Linked DNA regions of Azoarcus sp. KH32C. The protein of the gene in region 2 interacts with the protein of the main gene of each other region in a pairwise test. Links are inferred from orthologs where the notes say so. Each region holds a gene or a part of one and is shown on either strand. Other genes may lie near its edges.

The links.
Region 1: the proteins of AZKH_RS02340 (region 2) and kdsB interact in binary tests that used the Escherichia coli proteins (3 or more experiments, as listed by UniProt). The link is inferred for Azoarcus sp. KH32C from one-to-one orthologs.

What each region holds. Positions count from the first base shown.
Region 1 is NC_020516.1:3,617,162-3,629,025, forward strand. What follows is about bases 5,791-8,719. They hold kdsB (3-deoxy-manno-octulosonate cytidylyltransferase), read right to left. Parts: upstream 7,679-8,719; coding sequence 6,902-7,678; downstream 5,791-6,901. Other genes in these bases: AZKH_RS16040 (6-phosphofructokinase), read right to left, coding at 5,791-6,102; adk (adenylate kinase), read right to left, coding at 6,185-6,838; AZKH_RS16055 (Trm112 family protein), read right to left, coding at 7,681-7,872; lpxK (tetraacyldisaccharide 4'-kinase), read right to left, coding at 7,853-8,719. In the rest of the region: argF (ornithine carbamoyltransferase), read right to left, coding at 1-254; AZKH_RS16015 (aspartate aminotransferase family protein), read right to left, coding at 265-1,437; AZKH_RS16020 (DUF3579 domain-containing protein), read left to right, coding at 1,799-2,083; rpsT (30S ribosomal protein S20), read right to left, coding at 2,206-2,472; murein biosynthesis integral membrane protein MurJ, read left to right, coding at 2,585-4,120; AZKH_RS16035 (YbhB/YbcL family Raf kinase inhibitor-like protein), read left to right, coding at 4,208-4,837; more of AZKH_RS16040, read right to left, coding at 4,846-5,790; more of lpxK, read right to left, coding at 8,720-8,866; AZKH_RS16065 (biopolymer transporter ExbD), read right to left, coding at 8,905-9,324; AZKH_RS16070 (MotA/TolQ/ExbB proton channel family protein), read right to left, coding at 9,336-9,947; xseA (exodeoxyribonuclease VII large subunit), read left to right, coding at 10,252-11,628; AZKH_RS16080 (superoxide dismutase), read left to right, coding at 11,785-11,864. UniProt on the Escherichia coli protein: Activates KDO (a required 8-carbon sugar) for incorporation into bacterial lipopolysaccharide in Gram-negative bacteria.
Region 2 is NC_020516.1:526,859-538,695, forward strand. What follows is about bases 5,946-8,847. They hold AZKH_RS02340 (TetR/AcrR family transcriptional regulator), read right to left. Parts: upstream 7,764-8,847; coding sequence 7,128-7,763; downstream 5,946-7,127. Other genes in these bases: AZKH_RS02330 (ABC transporter ATP-binding protein), read left to right, coding at 5,946-6,016; AZKH_RS02335 (MDR family oxidoreductase), read right to left, coding at 6,090-7,073; AZKH_RS02345 (DUF1992 domain-containing protein), read left to right, coding at 7,869-8,183; AZKH_RS02350 (ABC transporter permease), read right to left, coding at 8,198-8,847. Also shown: AZKH_RS02300 (SagB/ThcOx family dehydrogenase), read left to right, coding at 1-169; AZKH_RS02305 (bacterioferritin), read right to left, coding at 182-640; AZKH_RS02310 (universal stress protein), read right to left, coding at 743-1,183; AZKH_RS02315 (TerC family protein), read right to left, coding at 1,195-1,938; AZKH_RS02320 (ABC transporter substrate-binding protein), read left to right, coding at 2,120-3,214; AZKH_RS02325 (iron ABC transporter permease), read left to right, coding at 3,211-4,950; more of AZKH_RS02330, read left to right, coding at 4,943-5,945; more of AZKH_RS02350, read right to left, coding at 8,848-8,995; AZKH_RS02355 (ATP-binding cassette domain-containing protein), read right to left, coding at 9,000-9,992; AZKH_RS02360 (glutathione S-transferase), read right to left, coding at 10,007-10,618; AZKH_RS02365 (alpha/beta hydrolase), read right to left, coding at 10,646-11,293; AZKH_RS02370 (ferredoxin), read right to left, coding at 11,290-11,610; AZKH_RS02375 (VanZ family protein), read right to left, coding at 11,672-11,837. UniProt on the Escherichia coli protein: Involved in response to both electrophiles and reactive chlorine species (RCS). Represses the transcription of the nemRA-gloA operon by binding to the NemR box.

The DNA.
Region 1 (11,864 bases), 3.1 Mb from region 2 along the record:
CCGCGGCCGAGTTGCGAGTCGCGCGTATTGAGGTAGATCGCCGAGCCGCCGAGCTGCTGGATACCGGCCTCGAAAGACAGGCGCGTGCGCGTGCTGGCCTTTTCGAAGATCATCACCAGCGTGCGGTCGAACAGGGGATGGTAGGGCTCGTAGCGCTTGTACTTGTCCTTGATCCAGCGGGTGCGTTCGAAGATGTGCTGGTATTCGTCGCGCGTGAAGTCCTTGAATTGCAGGTAGTGCCTGGGTGGATTCATCGGGCGCTCCTTATTGACCCAGGTGCTTGCGCACCAGCGGAGCCAGCAGCGAAACGAGCGCAGCGGCATCCTGCTCGCTGAAGGTCAGCGCCGGCAGCAGCCGGATCACACGCTCCGCGGTGACATTGATCAGCAGACCGGCATCGAGCGCCTGCCGCACGAGATCACCGCAGGGGCGATCGAGTTCGATGCCGATCATCAGGCCGCGGCCGCGGATATCGACCACGCCGGAAACGCCTGCGAGCGCTTCGCGCATGCCGTTGCAAATCGCATCGCCGACGCTGACGGCGCTGGCCATCAGACCTTCCTCTTCGATGGCCGAAAGGGTTGCGAGGCCGGCAGCACACGCGAGCGGATTGCCGCCGAAGGTCGAGCCGTGGTTGCCCGGACCGAATAGTCCGGCGGCGCGACCGGTGGTCACGCAAGCGCCGATCGGCACGCCGGAACCCAGCCCCTTGGCGAGCGTCATGACGTCGGGCTTGACTCCGGCCTGCTGGAAGCCGAACCACTGCCCGGTACGACCGATGCCGCACTGCACCTCGTCGCAGATCATCAGCCAACCGCGCTCGTCGCAGATCGCACGTAGTTCGCGCTGGAACTGGTCGTCGGCAATGTTGATGCCGCCTTCGCCCTGGATCATTTCGAGCATCACGGCGACGACGTTGTGGTTGTGCTCCCCGACGGCGCGGATCGCACCGATGTCCTTGTACGGCACGCGCAGGAAACCGGAGACGAGGGGCTCGAAGCCGGCCTGCGTCTTGCGGTTACCGGTCGCCGACAGGGTCGCGAGCGTGCGTCCGTGGAAGGCGTTTTCCATCACGATGACGGCAGGCTGTTCGACGCCGATCTTGTGGCCGTAAAAGCGCGCAAGCTTGATCGCAGCCTCATTCGCTTCGCAACCCGAGTTGCAGAAGAACACTTCATCCATTCCCGACAAGGCGGCAATCCGGTCGGAGAGCTCTTCCTGCAGAGGGATGCGATAGAGATTCGATGTATGGAGCACGCTGGCGGCCTGCTGGGCGATCGCGCGCACCAAGCGCGGATGGTTGTGCCCGAGCGTCGACACGGCAATGCCCGAAAGGGCATCGAGATAGCGCTTGCCCGTCTCATCGAAGAGCCAGACGCCCTCGCCGTGCGTGAAGGCCACCGGCAGTCTGGCGTAGGTATTCATGAGATGCGACATGGGAGACCCCGATCAGGATGAAGCCAAAATGCACACGGCGGCAGGCGCCGCCGTGGAGGATTGAGGGAACGATGTTAAGCGAAAGCGCCCGGATTGTATAGGCTGCAGCCCCACTTGCGCGGAACAGGCAGAACCTTCCTGGAGACCGCAAACGGCATTACGCCATCCGGGCTCGCAACAAACGCTCGACCCCGCGCGCACCCGCATTCCGGAATAGTCGACCGCATACTGAAATCCGGCAGGGCTTTTCTGCTAGAATTCAGCCCGTTTTGTGCGACGCGCTCACAAGAAGAATAGAGACACACCCCACCCAAAGCGCCGCATCCCGGAAACATCCCCCGCAGCTTGCATTTCGCGACATATGAGCCAATTGATCGAAAGCTTCGTCATCATCGGGGTCACGCGAGAAGGAAAGACCTTTCGTCCCAGCGACTGGGCCGACAGGCTGTGCGGCATCATGTCCGCGTTCGGCTCGGACCACCGGATGATGTATTCGCCGTATGTGCGTCCGGGCTGCACATTGAAGGGGGAGAAGACGGTTGTCGTCGATGCACGCCTCTACGACATCGAGCCGCTCGCATACAAATTCCTGATCAATTTCGCGAACGACAACAACCTGAAGATGGAGCCGATCGACAACGTCTGATCGACGACGCCTGATCGGCGCTACTACGCGCCGCACGCATCGGGCAACGAACTTCCCGGCATCCAAAAAAACAAAACGGCGACCTAGGTCGCCGTTTTAACTTGCCACCCAACGCCGGCAGATCAGGCAGCCATCGACTTGACCGCGGCCGACAGGCGGCTCTTGTGGCGAGCAGCCTTGTTCTTGTGGATGATCTTCTTGTCCGCGACGCTGTCGATGGTGCTCATCGAGGTGCGGAAAACGGACTGAGCCGCGACCTTGTCGCCACCCGCGATAGCCTTTCGCACAGCCTTGATCGCGGTACGCAGACGGGAACGCAGGCTGCCGTTGTGAGCGCGAGCCACGACCGCCTGACGGGCGCGCTTGCGGGCTTGTGCCGAATTGGCCATATGTGTTCTTCCGTTGGTTAGTTCTAGAGAGCGCGCGAGTGTACCGCTTTGCATCGTCACGCGCAAGTGGGCAGCAACGGCTATCATTGCGTCCTTTGCCCGGAACGCCAAGATGAATTTGTTGCGCGCCCTCGTAACCGTCAGCGGCATGACCATGCTGTCGCGCATCCTCGGCTTCGTGCGCGACTTCGTGATTGCCCGCGCCTTTGGGGCAGGACTGGCAACCGACGCCTTTTTTGTCGCATTCCGCCTACCCAATCTCCTGCGAAGAATGTTCGCCGAAGGCGCCTTTTCACAGGCCTTCGTTCCCATCCTCGCGGAATACAAGAACCGGCGCGGCCCCGACGAGACGCATCATCTCCTCAATCGCGTCGCGACCGCCCTGTCGCTGGTCGTGGCACTGGTGTCGCTCGCCGGAATCGTCGCGACGCCACTGATCATCCAGGTGACGGCGCCCGGCTACACGGACGAGCCGAACAAGTTCGCACTGACGGTCGAACTCACGCGCATCATGTTCCCGTACATCCTGTTCATGTCGCTCGTGGCCCTGGCCGGCGGCGTACTCAATACATGGAGCCGATTCGCGATTCCGGCTGTCACGCCGGTGCTGCTCAACCTTTCGTTCATCGTAATGGCGCTGTTCGCGGTGCCCTACTTCGACCCGCCGGTGATTGCACTCGCTTGGGCGGTGATCATAGGCGGAGCGCTGCAACTCGCCCTCCAGCTATGGCCCCTCGCCCGCATCGGCATGATGCCGCGCTTCGAGCTGAAGTTGGACGACCCCGGCGTCCGCCGCGTCGGCAAGTTGATGCTGCCGGCCATCCTGGGCGTTTCGGTGAGCCAGATCTCGCTGATCATCAATACGATCTTTGCGTCTTTCCTTCCGACGGGAAGCGTGTCCTGGCTGTACTACGCCGACCGACTGATGGAATTCCCCTCCGGACTGCTGGGCGCGGCCCTCGGGACGATCCTGCTGCCGAGCCTGTCGAAGCTCCATGCGGACGAGCAGCCCGAGGCATTTTCGTCGCTGCTCGACTGGGGCATGCGCCTGACCTTGATGTTGACGCTGCCGGCAGCCCTGGCACTGGCGATCCTTGCAGTGCCGCTGATCTCGACGCTATTCCAGCACGGAGCCTTCGGCGCCGACGACGTACTCCAGACACGGACCGCGCTGGTCGCCTACAGTGTCGGGCTGACGGGATTGATCATGGTGAAGATCCTGGCGCCAGGCTTCTACGCCCGCCAAGACATTCGCACGCCGGTCAAGATCGCCCTCGTCACACTCGCCGCCACGCAGACGATGAACCTCGCGTTCGTCGGTCCGCTGAAGCATGCGGGACTGGCCCTGTCGATCGGGTTGGCGTCGATGCTCAATGCGGGCCTGCTATTCCGAGGGCTGCGACGACGCGGGGTATATCGGCCGATGGCGGGATGGGGCGCCTTCGGCCTGCGCCTGTTCGCTGCACTGACCGTGCTTGCGGCCGTGCTCTGGTTCGGCATGGGCAGCGAGGCGTCCTGGCTCGACCAGGGATCGATGGCGCGCGTGCTACGACTGTCGGCGATCGTCGCCGCCGGTATCGGAGCCTACTTCGCCATGCTGTATGCAACGGGATTCCGGCCCGGGGATTTCCGCCGTCGCGCAGCCTGAATAACGGCGGCGCAAGCCGCGCCGCCGCACTACAATTGAAGCCGATTCGAACACCTTCACGGACGGACACTAGAGGAGTCGAGCGGCATGAAATTGACCAGTCAAAGCTTCGTCGACGGCGCGCGCATTCCCGGCGAGTTCGCATTCTGCATCCCGGCATCCGAGGGACATGTTTGCCTCGGCAGCAATCGCAATCCGCATCTCGCCTGGTCCGGCGCACCCGAGGGGACACGTTCGTTCGCGCTCGTCTGCCATGACCCGGACGTGCCGAGCCGAGGGGACGACGTGAATCAGGAGGGCCGCAGCGTGCCGACGAGCCTGCCGCGCGTGGATTTCTTCCACTGGGTAGCCGTCAATCTGCCGGCGGATCTGCGGGAAATCGGCGCCGGCAGCTTTTCGCAGGAAGTCGTTCCGGCAGGGAAACCCGGCCCTGAAGGCCCGCTCGGCAGTTGCCAAGGGATCAACGATTACACGGCCTGGTTTGCCAACGACGAGTCAATGCGCGGCAACTATTACGGTTACGACGGCCCCTGCCCGCCGTGGAACGACGAACTGCTCCACCATTACGTCTTCACGCTGTACGCGCTGGACATCGATCACTGTGCACTGGAGGCACCGTTCACCGGCGCACAGGTGCGAAATGCGATCGCCGGACACGTGCTCGCCGAAGCGCACCTGACCGGGACCTACACACTGAATCCGGCCCTCGCCGACTGACGCAGACGTCAAGGGCGATACGGCGGCAACGCGCGCTTCACGCCCGGTAGCTCGAAGCGCGCGTAATCCGGCAGACCGGCGCGAAAGGCCGGGGAGATTTCGCCCTCGATCAGCGGCCTCAAGTACGTCAGGGCCGCATCGGTGACATGCAGGCCGTCGGCACGGATGAATGCCGGCGGCACGCATCGCTCCAGGTTCGCGATCGCGCTAACCGGGACGAGCACGACATCCCACGTGTAAGGCGCGTCGCCCAGGCGCCGTATCGCGGGCATTACACAGTCCTGACCCTGCAGTGCGAAATCCACGGCCGCGGCGCCCACTGCCATCGCGTGAGCGTAATCGGTCGCGGAGACGAGATGCCCGGCTGCGCGCTGCAGGTAGTCCGGGATTGCCCAGTGATGCTTGTAGCCGAGGCGCGCCTGGATCAGCCGAGCGATGCATTGCCCCGCCCCGCCGAGCTGGACGTGGCCCTTGCTGTCATGGTCCTGCTCCATCAACAGCGAACCGTCGCCGCGCCGAATGCCTTCCGAAACCGTGATCGCGCAGTAGCCCAGACGCTCGACCGTCGCCCTCACCGCATCGAGGAAGACATCCTCGTCGAAGGGCACCTCGGGCATCAGAATGATGTGCGGCGGCTCATCCGGGCCGCGGGCAGCGAGCGCGGTCGCCGCGGCAATCCACCCCGCGTTGCGCCCCATGACCTCGAGTACGAACGCGCGCCCTACCCGGCTGGACATCGCGGCCAGATCGAGCCCGGCCTCGAGCATCGCGGTGGCGGCATACTTCGCGGCCGAGCCGAAGCCCGGCGAGCAGTCGCTACCTTCGAGATCGTTGTCGACCGTCTTCGGAATGCCGACACAGACGAGCGGATACCCTCGCGCCCGCGCCGCCGCGGAAATCTTGGCGACGGTATCCATCGAACCGTTGCCGCCGTTGTAGAGAAAGTAGCGAATGTCGTGGGCAGCCAGGACTGCGAAGAGCCGGTCGTATTGCGCAGGGTTGTCCTGTGGCGGATCGAGATCGAAGCGGCAGGAGCCGAAAGCGCCGCCGGGCGTATGGGCAAGCGCCTGCAGGGCATCGGGGGCAAGCCCGGCAGTGTCGACCAGATCCTCGGCCAGCACGCCGAGAATGCCGTGGCGGGCGGCGAGGACCGTTCCGACGACATCCGGACGCCCGCGGGCGGCTTCAATCACGGCCGCGGCACTCGCGTTGATCACCGCAGTGACTCCGCCCGATTGCGCGTAGAGCAGGTTCGCCTTGCTCATCTGGTTCTTCCTGGCAAAAACAAAACGCGGCGAGCAAACGGGGACACCCCGTCGCTCGCCGCGTGATCGCGACGATGCGTACTTACTTCAGCGCGTCGAAGGCGCGGGCGGTGATTTCGTCCACCGCACCGAGGCCCGCAATCTTGCGAACTTTCGGCGCAGCCGCGGCACCCGAGGCAGCCCACTTCGTGTAGTACTCAACCAGCGGCTTGGTCTGCGCGTGGTAAACCTCGAGGCGCTTCTTCACGGTCTCCTCGCTGTCGTCATCACGCTGGATCAGGTCTTCGCCCGTTACGTCATCCTTGCCCGCAACCTTCGGCGGGTTGTACTTGACGTGATAGGTGCGACCGGATGCAACGTGAACACGGCGACCGCTCATGCGCTCGACGATCTCGCTGTCGGGCACGTCGATTTCGAGCACGAAATCGATCGGCACGCCGGCTTCCTTCATCGCGTCGGCCTGCGGGATCGTGCGCGGGAAGCCATCGAACATGTAGCCGGACTTGCAGTCGTCCTGCTGCAGGCGATCCTTCACCAGGCCGATGATGATGTCGTCGGACACGAGGCCACCCGCGTCCATGACCTTCTTGGCCTCGATGCCCAGCGGTGTGCCGGCCTTGACGGCGGCGCGCAGCATGTCACCGGTGGAAATCTGCGGAATACCGAATTTTTCCTTGATGAAGTTGGCTTGCGTGCCCTTACCGGCCCCCGGCGGCCCCAACAGAATCAGTCTCATTTTAGAACCCTCCCGTTATGCGGCCAGCAAGCCGCATCGTTATGTGAAATCAAAGACTAAAACTTACTCGACTCGTTCCTGACGGTCAAACACCGCCCTGACGCGCGCAAGGTCTTCCGGCGTATCGACACCCGCGGCAGGTGCTTCGGCCACCGACAGGACGCGGATGCGGTAGCCGTGCCACAACGCCCGCAGTTGCTCGAGCGCCTCCCATCCCTCCAGCGGCGAAGGCGCGAGCTCGGCGTAACGGCGCAGGAACGCGACCCGGTAAGCGTAGATCCCAATATGCCGCTGCACGGGCAAGCCTTCCGGCACGGAACCGCGATCCGCCGCAAACGCGTCTCTCGGCCAGGGGATCGGTGCCCGGGAAAAATACAGCGCGTGAGCGCGCGCATCGCACACGACTTTCACGACGTTCGCGTTGAAGAACTCGCCCGCGTCGGTGATCAGATGGGCGGCCGTGGCAATCGCCGCATCGGGGTCCGCTGCCAGTGCCTCGGCGACCGCCCGAATCAAGTCCGGATCGATCAGCGGTTCGTCGCCCTGCACGTTTACGACGATTGCATCGTCGGACCACTCGAGCGCCTCAACGACTTCCGCGAGACGGTCCGTTCCGCTCGGGTGGTCGGCACGCGTCATCAGCACATCGGCGCCGGCGACGCGCACGGCGTCGAGCACCCGCTCGTCATCGCTCGCCACCCACACGGACGCTGCACCGGACTTGCGCGCCTGCTCAAGCACCCGCACGACCATCGGCTTGCCGCCGATGTCGGCGAGCGGCTTCCCCGGCAAACGCGTCGAGGCGTAGCGCGCAGGAATGACGACGTTGAAGTCCGCCATGATCAGCGACGCAGCGCGTCCACTTCCTCAGCGGAGAGCTGGCGCGCTTCTTCCGCCAGCATCACGGGGATGCCGTCGCGAATCGCGAATCCGAGGCGATCAGCCTTGCAGACCAACTCCTGCTTGTCCTTGACGAAGTCGAGAGGCCCCTTGCAGAGCGGGCACACGAGGATTTCAAGCAGTCTGGCGTCCATGCGACAGTTTCTCCAGGATGATTTCGGCGGCGCCCGCGGCGATGGTCGCCGTCACGGGAAATTCCCAAGTGTCGGCGGGCGCAAAGGAGGCGCATTTTACCGCATCCTTGCTTGTCAGGATCTTCGCCTCGTCCGGCGCGAAATCGAGATCCGACGAAACGAAGACGTGATGGTCCGGGAAGGGATGCGGCACGACATCGAGACCCATTTCGCCGAGCTGCGCAAAGAACCGTTCGGGACGCCCGATTCCGGCGATCGCGTGAACGCGCTTGCCGACGAACTCCCGCGGAGCGCGACGCTCCCCGGGCTTCCCCAGCATGAGCAGCTCGTGCCCTTCGAGGCGCATCTGGAATGTCGGGCGTTCGTCGATCTGCGCCGCAAGCGACGGGGAAAGCGGCCCGTGAGCGATCACGAGGTCGACCGAGCGCAGGCGCGATACGGGCTCGCGCAAGGGCCCGGCGGGCAGCAGCCGGCAATTGCCGAGAGTGACTTCGTCGACGACGGCAATCTCGATATCCCGCGCCAGCCGGTAATGCTGCAGGCCGTCGTCGGCGACGATCACGTTGCAGTCCGGATGGGCGCGCAGCAATGCCTGCGCCGCCGCGGGACGATCCCGACCCACCGCAAGTGGGCAGCCGGTAATGCGGGCGAGGAGAACCGGCTCGTCGCCATAGAGGGCCGGATCGCCGTCGGGCGGAACAAGGGTGACCCCCTCCACACGTCCGCCGTAGCCGCGACTAACGATACCCGGTGTGTAGCCCGATTCGCGCAGGCGCCGTACGAGCCAGTCCACGACCGGCGTCTTGCCGCTACCGCCGACGGCGATGTTGCCGACGACGATGACCGGAACGGGCAGGCGCACCGAAGCCACGGCGCGCAGACGGAACAAGGCGCGCCGCGCGGCTGCGATCAGTCCGAAAAGCGCGGCAAGCGGCAGCAGTGCGGCCGACGCGAAGCTGCGCGACTGCCAGAACGCGGGGGCCCTGCGGGACATGCCGGAGAACTAGCGCCGCCGCGTGCGCGACGCGGGGCTCACTGCGGAGCCTGGGTGGCGAAGGTGATATGCGGCAGCCCGGCCCGCTGGGCAGCCTGCATCACATCGATGACGCTCTGGTGCGGCGACTTGGCGTCCGCATTGATGACCACGACCGGATCCTTGACTCCGGGAGACGTGGCCTTGCCGAGTGCAGTCGCGATCAGGTTGATGTCCCGCGACCCTACCGGTACACGATTGACGATGACGTCGCCCGCGGCGCTGACCGCGACGATCACCTCGTTCGGTGCTTCTTGCGCGCCGGCCGATTCGGCGGTCGGAAGGTTGATTTCAAGCCCGGCAACCTTGGAATACGAGGTCGTCAGCACCAGAAAGATGATGAGGACCAACATGACGTCGATCAGCGGGATCAGGTTGATCTCGGGCGCCTCGTTACGCCGGTCGCGCTGGAAATTCACGCTGCCCCCGATCAGCTACGGCGTTCGCCGTGGACGACTTCCACCAGCTTGATCGCCTGCTGTTCCATATCGATGACGAAACTGTCGATCAGGGCGCGGAAGTGCCGCCAGAAGATCGTCGACGGGATCGCGATGATCAGTCCGAGACCGGTGCTGTTGAGCGCCGTCGAAATACCCTGGGCCAGGAGCTGCGGGCTGGAGCCGGCCGTTGCGCCCTGCGCAGCGAAGATGTCGATCATGCCGACGATGGTGCCGAAGAGCCCCATCAGCGGGCTGATCGATGCGATGGTGCCGAGCGTCGTCAGGAAGCGCTCCAGTTCGTGGGCGACGGCGCGACCGGTCTCTTCGATCGCCTCCTTCATGACTTCACGGGAGCTGCTGACATTGCGGAGCCCTGCGGCGAGAACGCGGCCCAGCGGGGAATGTGCCTCGACGCGCCCGGCCATGTCGGCGGTGACGCCCTTTTGGCGCAGATCTGTGAGTACCTTGTCGAGCAGGCCGGAGGGAACTACCTTGGACCTGCGCAGAGTCACCGAACGTTCGATGATAAGGGCAACGGCGATGACAGACGCCAGCAGCAGCGGCCAGATCGGCCAGCCAACAGCCTGGATGAGCGCAAACACGCGACAAGACTCCGCAGAGGGAAAAGCGGAACTTTAGCGCCCCGTGTCTTGCAGGGCAATAGGGCACGCAAATGTCATCGCCTCCAGCAAGAATCCACAAAAGCTGTGGATAAGTTTGTGGATTGCTCGTCAAAAAATCCCTAACTCTCTGGCGCAACAAGCATTCCGACGCTTCGATGAAAAATTAGGCAACAAATTAGTTGCATAAAAACAGATACTTATAAAATACCATCGCGAATGAGCGGTTTTCGTCGGAAACAATTGACAAGCCGCCCCGCTTGTGGATTCCGTTACAATCGCGGCCATGCAAAACGACGTATCGATAACTGCCGGCGGAGATTTCGAAGGGCGCGAATTTCAGCGTCCGCTCAGCGTTTCCGCATTGAATCGCCTCGCCCGAGAGACTCTCGAGCGGCGTTTTCCGCTGTTATGGGTGAGCGGAGAAATTTCCAACCTCACGCGCGCTCCATCGGGCCATCTTTACTTCACGTTGAAGGACGAAAACGCGCAGGTTCGCTGCACGATGTGGCGCAACAGGGCCCAGTTGCTGCCCTTCCGTCCGGAAAACGGCATGCATGTCGAGGCACGCGTGCTGGTGTCCCTGTACGAGGTGCGCGGGGACTTCCAGCTCAGCGTCGAGGGCCTGCGGCAGGCCGGCCAGGGAAACCTGTTCGAGGCCTTCCTGCGCTTGAAGGAAAAGCTTGCGGCAGAGGGCCTGTTCGATGTCGCGGCCAAACGCGAGGTGCCCCGTTATCCGCGCCGTATTGGCGTGGTGACGTCGCCCGCGGCCGCAGCCTGGCGCGACGTCCTTGCCGCGCTTTACCGGCGTGCGCCCCAGCTCGAAATCGTGCTGTACCCGGCACCCGTGCAGGGCGACGGGGCCGGTGCCCGGCTTGCCGACGCCCTGCTCGCGGCCTCCGCACGCGCCGCCGGCGACGGCATCGACTTGGTGCTGCTGGTGCGTGGCGGCGGAAGCATCGAGGATCTGTGCGCCTTCAATGACGAGGGCCTGGCGCGCGCGATTCGGGCTTGCGCGGTGCCAGTGATCAGCGGCGTAGGACACGAAACGGATTTCACGATTGCGGACTTCGTCGCAGACGTCCGGGCGGCGACGCCGACGGGCGCCGCAGAGCTTGCCAGTGCGGGGTTTCACGCGGCCGAGGCTCGGCTGGCGGAACTGGAGCGCATCCTTGGTGGCGCGATGCGGCGCCAGCTCAACTCTCATGCGCAGCGTCTGGACCGTGCGGCGCTGCGCTTGCTCCATCCGCGCGAACGGCTGCAACAGGCGCGGGAAAGGCATGAACGGCTGGCAGCACGGCTGAGTGCGGCGATGCATCGCCGGCTGGAACGGCTGCGCGCGCGCCAGGAGATTCTGCGCTTGCGTCTGACGGCCCGGCGACCCGATCTTCGGCGTGACATGGAACGTTGCGCGCGGGCGGCGTCGCGGCTGGCTCAGGCACGCGAAATGCATCTGCGTTTGCGGACGGAGCGACTCGCCACTCTCGCCGCCCATCTGCAGCACCTCGCCCCACAGGCGGTGTTGGCACGGGGCTACAGCATCACACGCGACGCCGAGGGGCGAATCCTGCGTTCAGCTGACGATACCGCCGCGGGCGCGGAGGTTTCGGTGGAACTCGCATCCGGACGGCTCCATGCTATTGTGAATAGCACGGAAGCATGATTGTGCCGACTGCCGTCCGGTTCGCCGGATGGCCTCGGCACGGCTTTACCGTCGCTTCGTCTTCGTTGCGGGATTGCATGGGGAGTTAAAGCCCGACTAGAATGGTCAAGCTTTGACCCCCAACAAACCTACCTCAAACGGAAGGAGAGATAAAAAATGGAACACACGCTGCCCCCCCTGCCCTATTCCAAGGACGCGCTCGCGCCGCACATCTCGGCCGAGACGATGGAATTCCA
Region 2 (11,837 bases):
CCTCGAAGCCGAAGCCGCCGGCCTGCGCGGCACCGGCATCGGCTGCTTCTTCGACGACGCGATGCACGAGCTGCTGGGCCTTGCCGGCGAAGAGTGGCAGAGCCTTTACCACTTCACGGTCGGCGGGCCGGTCGAGGACCGGCGGCTCACGTCGCTGCCGCCGTACTAGCGCCGTCCGAGGCTATCTCGGCGAATACGCCTGCAAGTCGCCCGGCTTGCGCAGCATCTTGTCGACTTCGGCGAGGTGGGTTTCTTCGATGCGGATCATGTCGCGCGCGTACTCCTCGAGCGCCACCGAGCGGTCGGCGACGAGCTTGAGCAGATCGCGATAGAGATTCAACGCGGCGCGTTCGGATTCGAGCGATTCGCGCAGCATCGCGCCGATGTCGTGCTGGTGCGAGTCGAGCAGCGGGCCGATGGCGAGCGAGGGATAGGCGCCGAGCGCCGTGATCCATTCGCCGGCCGCGCGCGCGTGCATCAGCGATTCGTCGGCCTGGGCGTTGAGCCAGGACACGATCGGGATGCGGCCGAAGCCGAAGACGAGGAAGGAGTAGTGGGTGTAGCGCACGACGCCAGCCAGCTCCGCTTCGAGGATGCGGTTCAGCGCCGCCACTGTTTGCGCCTTGTCGAGTTCCGCCATGGCGAGTCTCCTGTGCCGTTTGATTCCCCCTTTGAGGAAAACAGCCTCGCTTCACTGTAGTTCATGGCTGCCGCCGCTGCCGGGAGCGCGGCGGCCGGCGGGTCAGCCTTTGGCGTCGGGCTTGACGAGGGTCACGGGGATCGGCGAGCGCTCCAGCACGGCCTTCGCGACCGAGCCGAGGAGCGTCTGCAGCAGCCCGCCGTGACCGTGCGTGCCCATCAGGATCTTGTCGAAATGATGTTCGTTGGCGAAACGGACGATGGTGTCCGCGACGTGGCCGACGGCGATGTGGTGGGTGTAGGGGATGCCCGCCGCGTCGAGTCGGGCGCGGGCCCCGGCGAGCGCCTTCAGGCCTTCGTCGCGGTGCCAGGATTCGATGTCGTCGTGGCTCACGAACATGCGCGCGTGGCCGGAGTCGATCGGGATCTGCACGTTGAGCAGATGGATGTCGAGCGCGCTGCCGTTGGCGCGCAGCGTCAGCAGGTGGTCGAGTGCCCGGTTGCTGTTGTCCGAGCCATCGATCGGTACCAGGATCTTCAGCATCGTGATCTCCCTTACTGGCCGCGCGGGCGGGGGGGGCTGGGATTTTCGACGGCGAGGTCGACGAGCGGCGCCTCCTCGGCCTGGCGTCTCGCGATCCACGCACCGACGGCGACGACGACCAGCGCGCCGACGACCGAGGTCGCGTAATGCAGCCAGCCCGGCGCGTCGTCGACGATGTCCTCAAGCGCCGCGTCGCCGACCAGCATGCCGCCGGCGATCCAGCCGAGGAGTGCTGCGCCGAAGGTGATCACGACCGGGAAGCGGTCCATCAGCTTGAGCACGACTTTGCTGCCCCAAACGATGATCGGGATGCTGACGACGATGCCGAAGATCACCAGCATCAGGTCGCCCTTCGCGGCGCCGGCGACGGCGATGACGTTGTCGAGGCTCATCACGGCGTCGGCGACGACGATGGTCCTGATCGCGCCGAGCAGATTCGTGCTGCCTTCGATGCTGCCGTGTCCGTCGTCGTCCTCGGGCTGCATCAGCTTGACGCCGATCCACAGCAGCAGGAGTCCGCCGACGATCTTCAGGAAGGGCAGCGCGAGGAGCTGCAGCGCGAAGAAGATCATCGCGACGCGCAGCGCGATCGCCCCGACCACGCCCCAGGCGATGCCCTTGTTGCGTTGGTGATCGGGCAGCTTGCGGCACGCGAGCGCGATCACGACGGCGTTGTCGCCGCCGAGCAGGATGTCGATGGCGATGATTTGTGCGACCGACACCCAGAAGGCGCCGCTCATCATCGTTTCAAGCACGGGCAAATCTCCATTCATGGCGCAACCAAGCGGCCGCGCCCCCCATTGTCGCAAAGATCTGCGCTCCCGGCACTGAAGGCAAATTGAAAGCTTCCTGGCCCAACCTTGCGACCGTGGCGAAGCGCCCGGATTCAAGAAGCCGGCAAGCCGCAGCCAATTTCACAGACCGAGGAGACCCTAGATGAAACCCCTGAACCGCTTGCTTGGCGTCGTTGTGTTCGGAACCGCGTGCGCAGCTTTTGCCCAAGTGCCTGCCGGCTACCCCGCCGACTATTCGAAGATCGTCGACGCGGCCAAGAAGGAAGGCAAGGTCGTAGTCTATGGCGCGACCGACACCAATGCCGTCGCGCCGCTGATGAAGGACTTCCAGGCGCTCTACCCGGGCGTCACGGTCGAGTACAGCGACATGAACACGACCGAGGTCTACAACCGCGTGATCAGCGAACAGGCGGCAGGCGCGGGCTCGGCCGACGTGGTCTGGAGCTCGTCGATGGACCTGCAGGTGAAGCTTGTCGGCGACGGCTACGCGCTCACCTACGCCTCGCCCGAAATCCCCAAGCTGCCCGACTGGTCGGTGTGGAAGAACGAAGCCTACGGCATCACCTATGAGCCGATCGTCTTCGCCTACAACAAGCGCCTGCTCAAGCCCGAGGAGGTGCCGCAGTCGCACGCCGAACTGGTGACGATGCTCAATGCCAACGTCGAGCGCTTCAAGGGCAAGGTCACGTCCTACGACATCGAGAAGTCCGGCGTCGGCTTCATGATGGTCACGCAGGACGTCAAGGCCAATCCGAACTTCTGGGACGTGCCCAAGGCCTTCGGCAATGTCGGCGCGCGCTTCCAGTCGAGCTCGGGCACGATGATGGAGCGCCTCTCGTCGGGCGAGAACCTGCTCGCCTACAACCTGATCGGCACCTACGCGATCCTGCGCGCGAAGAAGGATCCGAGCATCGGCGTCGTGATGCCCAAGGACTACACCCTGGTGCTGTCGCGCGTGATGTTCATCTCGAAGAGCGCGAAGAACCCGAACGCCGCCAAGCTGTGGCTGGACTACCTGCTGTCGCAGCGCGGGCAGAAGATCATCGCCAACCAGTCCGACCTCGGCTCGATCCGTAGCGACGTCGAAGGCGAAGTCACCGCGGCCGGCCTGCAGAAGACGCTCGGCGCGAGCCTCAAGCCGGTGCCGGTCAACCCGTCGCTGCTGACCTACCTCGATCCGGCCAAGCGCCTCGACTTCCTGAAGCAGTGGCAGTCCGCCGTCAAGGGAACGAAATGATGTCTACCCCCGCTCAACCGACCATGGTCGCGGGGACCGCACCGGCCGCTCCGCGGCGGCCGGCGCGTAGCGGCGGATTTCCGCGCTATGCGGTGATCGGGCTTACCGCGCTGCTGGTGTTCCTGCCCCTCGGCCTGATCCTGTTCCAGAGCCTGCTCGACGCGCCCTTCTTCGCGCCGGCCAAGCACTTCGGGCTCGGCGCCTTCGAGTTCATCTTTGCCGATTCGGACTTCTGGATCGCCTTCCGCAACTCGCTCGTGATCGCGCTCGGCATGGCGCTGATCGCCGTGCCGATGGGCGGCGTGCTGGCCTTCATGATGGTGCGCACGGACCTGCCCGGACGCACCTGGATCGAGCCGCTGCTGCTGGTGCCGGTGTTCGTGTCGCCGATGGTGCTGGCGTTCGGCTACGTCGTCGCCGCCGGCCCGGTGGGCTTCTACTCGGTGTGGTTCAACGGGATCTTCGGCGGCGTGCCGTGGAACGTCTATTCGCTCACCGGCATCGCGATCATCGCCGGCCTGACCCACGTGCCGCACGTGTATCTGTACTCGGCGTCCGCCTTGAAGAGCCTGGGCTCGGACGTCGAAGAGGCGGCGCGCATGGCCGGCGCGAGCCCGCTGCGGGTCGCGCGTGACGTCAGCCTGCCGATGGTCACGCCGGCGGTGCTGTTCTCGGGCGTGCTGGTGTTCTTCCTCGGCTTCGAGATCTTCGGCCTGCCGCTGGTGCTGGGCGACCCCGAGGGCCACCTCGTGCTCGCGACCTACCTCTACAAGCTCACGAACAAGCTCGGCACGCCGTCCTACCACCTGATGGCCGCGGTCGCCGTGTGTCTGATCGCGGTGACCTTCCCGCTGGTGATGCTGCAGCGCTACCTGCTGCGCGGCGCCTCGAAGTTCGTCGCCGTGAAGGGCAAGGCCGGACGTCAGCGTCCGCTGCCGCTGGGCGCCTGGCGCTGGGTCGCGGTCGCGATCCTCGGCCTGTGGCTCTTCCTGACGGTGTTCGTGCCGCTGTCGGGCATCACGCTGCGGGCTTTCGTGTCCTTCTGGGGCGAGGGCGTGAACCTGATGGAGGTGCTGACGCTGGATCACTTCCGCGAAGTGTTCGAGCAGCCGGCCCTGGTGCGCGGGATCATCAACACCGTGCTGATCGGCGTCATCGGCGGCGCGCTGGCCGTCGTCTGCTACACCGCGCTGGGCCTCGCGACGCACCGCAAGGCCGACGGCTGGACGCGTTTCGTCGATTACCTGGTGCTCGTGCCGCGCGCCGTGCCCGGGCTGCTCGCCGGTCTCGCCTTCCTGTGGGTGTTCCTGTTCTTCCCGCCGTTCGCGCCGCTGCGCTCGACCATGGTCAGCGTGTGGCTCGCCTACTCGGTGGTCTGGCTCGCCTACGGCATGCGCCTCGTGTCGAGTTCGCTGCTGCAGGTCGGACCCGAGTTGGAGGAAGCGGCCCGCAGCGTCGGCGCGACGCGGGGCCAGGTGAGCCGCCACGTGACGCTGCCGCTGATCCGTTACGGTCTGATGGGCGCGTGGCTGCTGGTGTTCATGATCTTCGAGCGCGAGTACTCGACCGGCGTGTATCTGCTGGCGCCGGGGACCGAAGTGATCGGTTCGCTGCTCGTCTCCCTGTGGGCCACCGGCGCAAGCGACATCGTTGCCGCCCTGTCCGTCATCAACGTCGCGCTGGTCGGGGTGGGCCTCGCCGTCGCGCTGCGGTTTGGAGTGAAACTTCATGATTAAGCTGAATGTCGAGGACCTGCACCTCTCCTACGGTGACAACGCCATCCTCAAGGGCGTGTCGATGCAGTTGAAGCGCGGCGAAGTGGTGTCGCTGCTGGGGCCTTCGGGTAGCGGCAAGACGACGCTGCTGCGGGCCGTTGCCGGGCTGGAAGCGCCGCACAAGGGCCGTATCCGCATCGACGACAAGGCCGTGTTCGACGGTGCGACCGGCTTCGAGTTGCCGGCCGAAAAGCGCAACCTGGGCCTGGTCTTCCAGTCCTACGCGCTGTGGCCGCACAAGACGGTGTTCGACAACGTCGCCTATGGCCTCAAGCTGCGCAAGGTCTCGTCGAGCGAGATCGCGCCGAAGGTCACGTCCGCGCTGAAGAACCTCGGCCTCGGCCATCTCGCCGAGCGCTTCCCGCACCAGCTCTCGGGCGGCCAGCAGCAGCGCGTCGCGATCGCCCGCGCACTGGTCTACAACCCGCCGGTGATCCTGATGGATGAGCCGCTCTCCAACCTCGACGCCAAACTGCGCGAGGAAGCACGCGCCTGGCTGCGCGAGTTGATCCTCGAGCTGGAGCTGTCGGCGCTGGTCGTCACGCACGACCAGGGCGAGGCGATGGCGATGTCGGACCGCATCCTGCTGCTCTCACAAGGCCGCATCGAGCAGCAGGGCACGCCGCAGGAGATGTACGGCAATCCGCAGACGCTGTTCACGGCGGACTTCATGGGCAGCAACAACCGCATCGCGGGTGAAGTCGCCGAAGTCACGAACGGCACCGCGGTGCTCGCCGGCGCGGGCTGGAAGTTGCGCGGGCAGGCGCGCGGTACACTGAAGAGCGGTACGAAATGCACGGGCATGATCCGGCTGGAGCGCGTGCGCGTCGCCGAAGGCCCGGGCGACAACCGGATTCGCCTGCCGCTCGTGACTTCGATGTTCCTCGGCGACCGCTGGGAGCATCTCTTCCACCAGGACAGCATCCGCGTGCGCGCCTTCGGTCCGCGCCCGCTCGCCGACGGCGAGCATTGGCTGGAGCTCGCGCCCGAGGACGTGTGGGTGTTCCCGGAACAGGCGGCCGCCTGATCCCCGTAGCGTGCGGCCATTCCGGTCGTGGCATCAGCAATGCCGCGACCGGTTGGCCGTATCCATCGCCGCGTCAGCCGCCGATTTTCACGACGACGCGCCCGCGCACTTGCCCCGCGAGCAGCTTTTCGGCGACCGAAGTGGCGTCGGCGAGTGCGATCTCGCTCGTGATCGCGTCGAGCTTCGAAGCGTCGAGATCGCGCGCGAGCCGCTCCCAGGCTTCCTGGCGCACGGGTTGCGGCGCCATCACGCTATCAATGCCGTAGAGCGTCACGCCGCGCAGGATGAAGGGCGCGACCGTGGCCGGGAAGTCCATGCCGCCCGCGAGTCCGCAGGCCGCGACCGCACCGCGGTAGCGCGTCGTCGCGCAGGCATTCACCAGCGTGTGGCTGCCGACGGTATCGATGACGCCCGCCCAGCGTTCCTTGCCGATCGGCTTGCCGGGCTCAGACAGCTCCTTGCGGTCGATCACGCTCGCGGCGCCGAGGCCGGTCAGGTAGTCGGATTCGGCGACGCGGCCGGTGGAGGCGACGACCGTGTAGCCGAGTTTCGCGAGCAGCGCGATCGCGACGCTGCCGACCCCGCCGTTCGCGCCGGTGACGAGGATCTCGCCGTCGCCCGGCCGGATGCCGTGCTTCTCGAGCGCGAGCACGCACAGCATCGCCGTGTAGCCCGCCGTGCCGATCGCCATCGCCTGGCGCGTCGTGAAGACCGCCGGCAGGCGCACGAGCCAGTCGCCTTTCACGCGCGCGACTTCCGCGAGGCCGCCGCAATGCACTTCGCCGACGCCCCAGCCGTTGAGCACGACCTGATCGCCCGCCTTCCACGCCGGATGGCTGCTGCTTTCGACCGTGCCCGCGAAGTCAATGCCGGGGATCATCGGGAAGCGCCGAACGACCGGTGAGCGCCCGGTGATCGCGAGTCCGTCCTTGTAGTTCAGCGTCGACCACGCGACGCGCACCGTCACGTCGCCTTCCGGCAGCACGGCCTCGTCGATGGCCTGCAGCCGGGCCTGGTAGCCCGCTTCGTCCTTGGTGATCAGAATGCCCTGGAACATCGTCTTCTCCTTGCCGGTTAATTAGACTAACTACCTAAAAATAGGTACAAAAAATCAGCGCAATGCCGCCGTGAAAAACCGGAAGAACGCGCGCATCGGCTCAGTCGAGCGCATCAGCCGCGCACGCAGGATCGCGCCTTCCCAGCCGATCCAGAACGCGTGCGACAGGCCCGCGCAGTCGGCGCCCGCGGGCAGTTCGCCGGCGCTGACTGCGGCCTGCAGGCAGTCGGCGACGCGCGCTTCCCACGTCAGGAAGATCTCCTCCAGCCGCTGCCGGATCTCTGCGTCCAGACAGCCGACTTCCTGACCGAGGTTGCCGACGAGGCATCCACGCGCGAAGGCGTGGCGCTCCACGCCGGAGCAGGCGTCGTCGACGAAAGACTGCAGGCGCGCAAGCGGGGCGAGGCTCGCGTCGCGCAGGTGGCGGTCGAGCTTGCACAGCAGGTAGGCCGCGTAGGAATCCAGCGTCGCGAGCACGAAGGCGTCCTTGCTCGGGAAGTAGTGATAAAAAGACCCCTTTGGCACGCCGACCGACTTCAGCACCTCGTCGAGCGCCGTCGCGCTGACCCCGCGCTCGGTGAGGAGCTCGGTGCCGCGGCGGATCAGCAGTTCGCGCGTGTCGGCGTAGCTATGGCCGTTGCGCGGCGGGCGGCCGCGCGGACGACGGGGGAGGGAGCCGGGCTGATCCATCGATCGATATTAGACCAGGTGTCTATTAATCTCAAGGACGAGGGAGCGATCCTCGACGCCCCCGGTCGAAGCTCTAGCCTGCCCGCCGCAGTATCATTCCAAGACATGGCTTCCCTCTTCGACATCCTCGCCGAGCAGCGCATCTCGGACGCGATCAAGCGCGGAGAATTGGATCACCTGCCGGGCGCGGGCCGCCCGCTGGTGTTCGACGACGACCCCTTCGTGTCGCCCGAGCAGCGCATGGCCAACCACATCCTCAAGAACGCCGGCTTCGTGCCGCAGGAAGTGCTGCTGCGCAAGGAAATCGCGAGCCTGCGCCAGCAGCTCGCCGAGGCGCAATCCGGCGAGGACGAACGCGAGCGCGTGCGCCGGCGGCTGGGATATCTGATCGCGACGCTGGGGAGCCTGCGGCGGCGCTGAGGCTCAGCTGAGGCTCAGCTGAGGAGGCGTCGCCGCGTCAGCCCGAGCGCGATCCAGAATCCCGTCACGCCGTACGCGACCAGCACCGCCAGGTGCAGCGCGATGTCGTGCGGGATCTCGCCGAGCAGGAGCGGGCGCGCCAGCGCGATCGCGTGGGCGAGCGGCAGCGCCTGGGCGACGAGCTGCACCGCGGCCGGGAGTTGTTCGGCCGGGAAGAACACGCCCGAGATCAGCGTCATCGGTGTGATGAAGAGCGTGAAGTAGTACATGAAGAAGTCGTAGCTCGGCGCGAGCGCGGTGATCACCAGTCCCACGGCACCGAAGCTCAGGCCGACCAGGAACACCAGCGGCGGCAGCCACAGCACGTAGCGCACATCGACCAGGCCGAAGGCGGAGATCACGACGAGGATCGCGAGGCCGGACAGCAGCGACTTCGACGCCGCCCACACGAGCTCGGCGAACACCACGTCGTCGAGCTCGACCGGCGCGTTCATGATCGCCTCCCAGGTCTTCTGCACGTGCATGCGCGAGAAGCCCGAGTACAGCACCTCGAAGGAGGCACTGTTCATCGTCGAAGAGCACACCATGCCGGCGGCGAGGAAGCTGATGTAGGACACGCCGCCGATCTTGGGCACCAGCATGCCGATGCCGAAGCCCAGGCCGAAGAGGTAGATCATCGGATCGGCGAGATTGCCCAGCACCGAGGGCAGCGCGAGCTTGCGCCAGACCATGAAGTTGCGCCGCCACACCGGCAGGAAGCGGCGCGACACGCGCGGGGGGTGGAGCAGCGAGGAGAGCAGGGCCGTGGTCATCGTCTCAGTCGCGCAGTTCGCGCCCGGTGAGTTTCAGGAACACGTCTTCGAGGTTCGCCGGCCGGCGCAGGTAGCGCAGGCCGGGTTGTTCGGCGAGATGTGCGAGCAGCGGTGCGGCGTCGTCGAGGTAGCAGAAGGCCGTCTCGCCGCTGACCTCATAGCGGCGCGAGAAGCTCCCCGCGTGTGCCTCGGCCCAGGCCTGCGCGCCGCTGACACCGCTCAGGCCGTTCGCGCCGCTGCCGTTCCAGTCGCCATAGACCTCGACGACCTGCGGTTCGATCTGCGCGGCGATCACCTCGCGCGGGCTGCCTTCGGTGAGCATGCGGCCATTGTCGAGGATCGCGAGCCGGTCGCCGAGACGCTCGGCCTCGTCCATGAAATGCGTCGTCAGCAGCACCGTCGTGCCGGCGCGGATCAGCTGCTTGAGGCGATCCCAGATCAGGTGTCGCGCCTGCGGGTCGAGGCCCGTCGTCGGTTCGTCGAGGATCAGCAATTCCGGGCGATTGACGAGTGCGCGGGCGAGCGTCAGGCGCCGCTTCATACCGCCGGAGAGCGTCTGGATGCGCGCGTCGCGCTTGCCCTCGAGGCCGGCGAAGGCGAGCAGCTCGGGGATGCGTCCCTTGATCGTCGCGTCGTCGAGCCCGAAGTAGCGGCCGTAGACGAGCAGGTTCTCGGCGCAGGTGAAATCCGGATCGAGGTTGTCCTGCTGCGGCACGACGCCGACGCGCATCCGCGCCTCGCGCGCCCGTGCCGGAACCGGCAGCCCGGCCAGAAGGATCTCGCCCGCCGAGGGCGTCGTCAGCCCGAGCGCGCAGCGCAGCGTTGTCGTCTTGCCGGCGCCGTTGGGGCCGAGCAGCGTGAAGCACTCGCCGGCCGCGAGCGTGAGGTCGATGCCGGCGACGACTTCCTTCGTGCCGTAGGACTTGTGCAGCCCGCGGATCACGAGTGGCGTGGTCTGTGCGACGCCGCGTGCGCCCGCCGCGAGGTCGTCCGGCATGCTGCGCACGACGCTCAGCTGACCGGCGGCTTGGTGGTGGCGAAGCTCGGGCGCGCGAACATGCGCTCGGCGAGCGCCGCCAGCGCCGGATGGGTGCTGCGCCATTCGTGATCCGGGAAGCGCAGGTCGAGGTAGCCGAGCGCGACCGCGACCGAGATGTCGGCGAGGCTCATCGCGTCGCCGTGCAGCCACTCGCGGCCGGCGGCGCGCCGCTCAAGTTCGTCGACGCTGCGGTCGACCTTCTCGATCTGGCGGTCGATCTCCATGTCGCTGCGTTGGCCGGTCGGGCGTCGCGATTCAAGCACCGCGAGCACTGCCGCGTCGATCACGCCGTCGGCGAGCGCTTCGAACTGGCGCACCCGCACCGCTTCGAGCGGATCCTGCGGGATCAGCGCCGGTGCGGCGCCCAGCGTCTCAACGTAGCCGGCGATCACCGGCGAATCGAAGAACACTTCGCCGTCGTCCGTGACCAGCGCCGGCACCTTGCCGAGCGGGTTCACGGTCGGGATCCGGGTGTTCGCCTCCCACGGCGAATCGACCACGAGTTCGAACGGCAGGCCCTTCTCGGCGAGGATGATGCGGATCTTGCGTGCGTAGGCGCTGGTGAGCGAGGCGAACAGCTTCATGCAGATCTCCTGTGGGGGACGGTGCGCTCAGAGCGGGTCCCAGTTGCGGCGGATGATGTCGCGGATCAGGTGCAGCTTGCCGTGGAAGAAGTGGTCGGCGCCCGGCACGACGACGACGGGCAGCTCCTGCGGCCGTGCCCAGTCGAGCACGTTCGCGAGCGCGACCGTCTCGTCGATCTCGCCGTGGATCACCAGCGTGTCCTTCGGTACCGCGCCGGTCGAGTAGCTGCGCGCCCCGGTCACGTCGCCCGCGGCGGTGCCAACGAGCACGATGCGCTGCGGCGCCATCACGCCGTCGCCGAGGCGGGCGGCGACGCGCGTCTGCACGTAGGCGCCGAACGAAAAGCCGCCGAGCGCGAGCGGCAGGCAGCCCCAGCGCGACTGCGCCCAGGCGATCACCGACAGCATGTCCTCGGTCTCGGCCCCGCCGTTGTCGTGCGCGCCTTCGCTCTTGCCGACGCCGCGGAAGTTCGGGCGCACGACCGCGTAGCCGAGCTCGCGCAGGCTGCGCGCGAGCGTGTGGGCGATCTTGTTGGTGTTGGCGCCGCCGAACAGCGGGTGCGGATGGCAGACCAGCGCGATGCCGCGCACGGTCTCGGGCGTGTCGATCAGCGCGTCGATGGCTCCGTCGGGCCCGCGCAGCAGGACGGATTCGGTGGGCTGCGGGCGGGTCATGGATTATCCGGGAGGCGCAGGCGGGTCACGATGCGGCCATGGACGAGATGCTCCTGGATGATCTCCTCGATGTCCTCCTGGTCGACGTAGGTGTACCAGACGTTGTCCGGATACACGACGAGCACCGGCCCCTCGTCGCAGCGGTCGAGGCAGCCCGCCTTGTTGATGCGGATCTTGCCGCGGCCCTTCAGGCCGAGCGCGCCGATGCGGTCCTTGGCATAGGCCTGCATCATGCTCGCCTTGTGGTCGTTGCAGCAGGTGTCGCCGGGTTCGCGCTGGTTGCAGCAGAAGAAAACGTGGTGCTTGAAATAGCTCATTCAGGGGCTCCGCATGGCCGGACCGGCGCGCCGCCGCTCCGTATCCGGCCGATTATAGCTGTCACTCGACCGGACGCTTCGCGAGATGCTCGCCGCGCCACAGGCCCACGGCGGACAGGTAGGCGAGCGCGGCGAAGGGCCAGAGGCTCGCCGTCAGCTGGGTGAGTCCGTGGAAATTGAGGAAGTTTCCCTGCAGCAGCAGGCGGTGGCCGGCCTGGAAGTAGGGG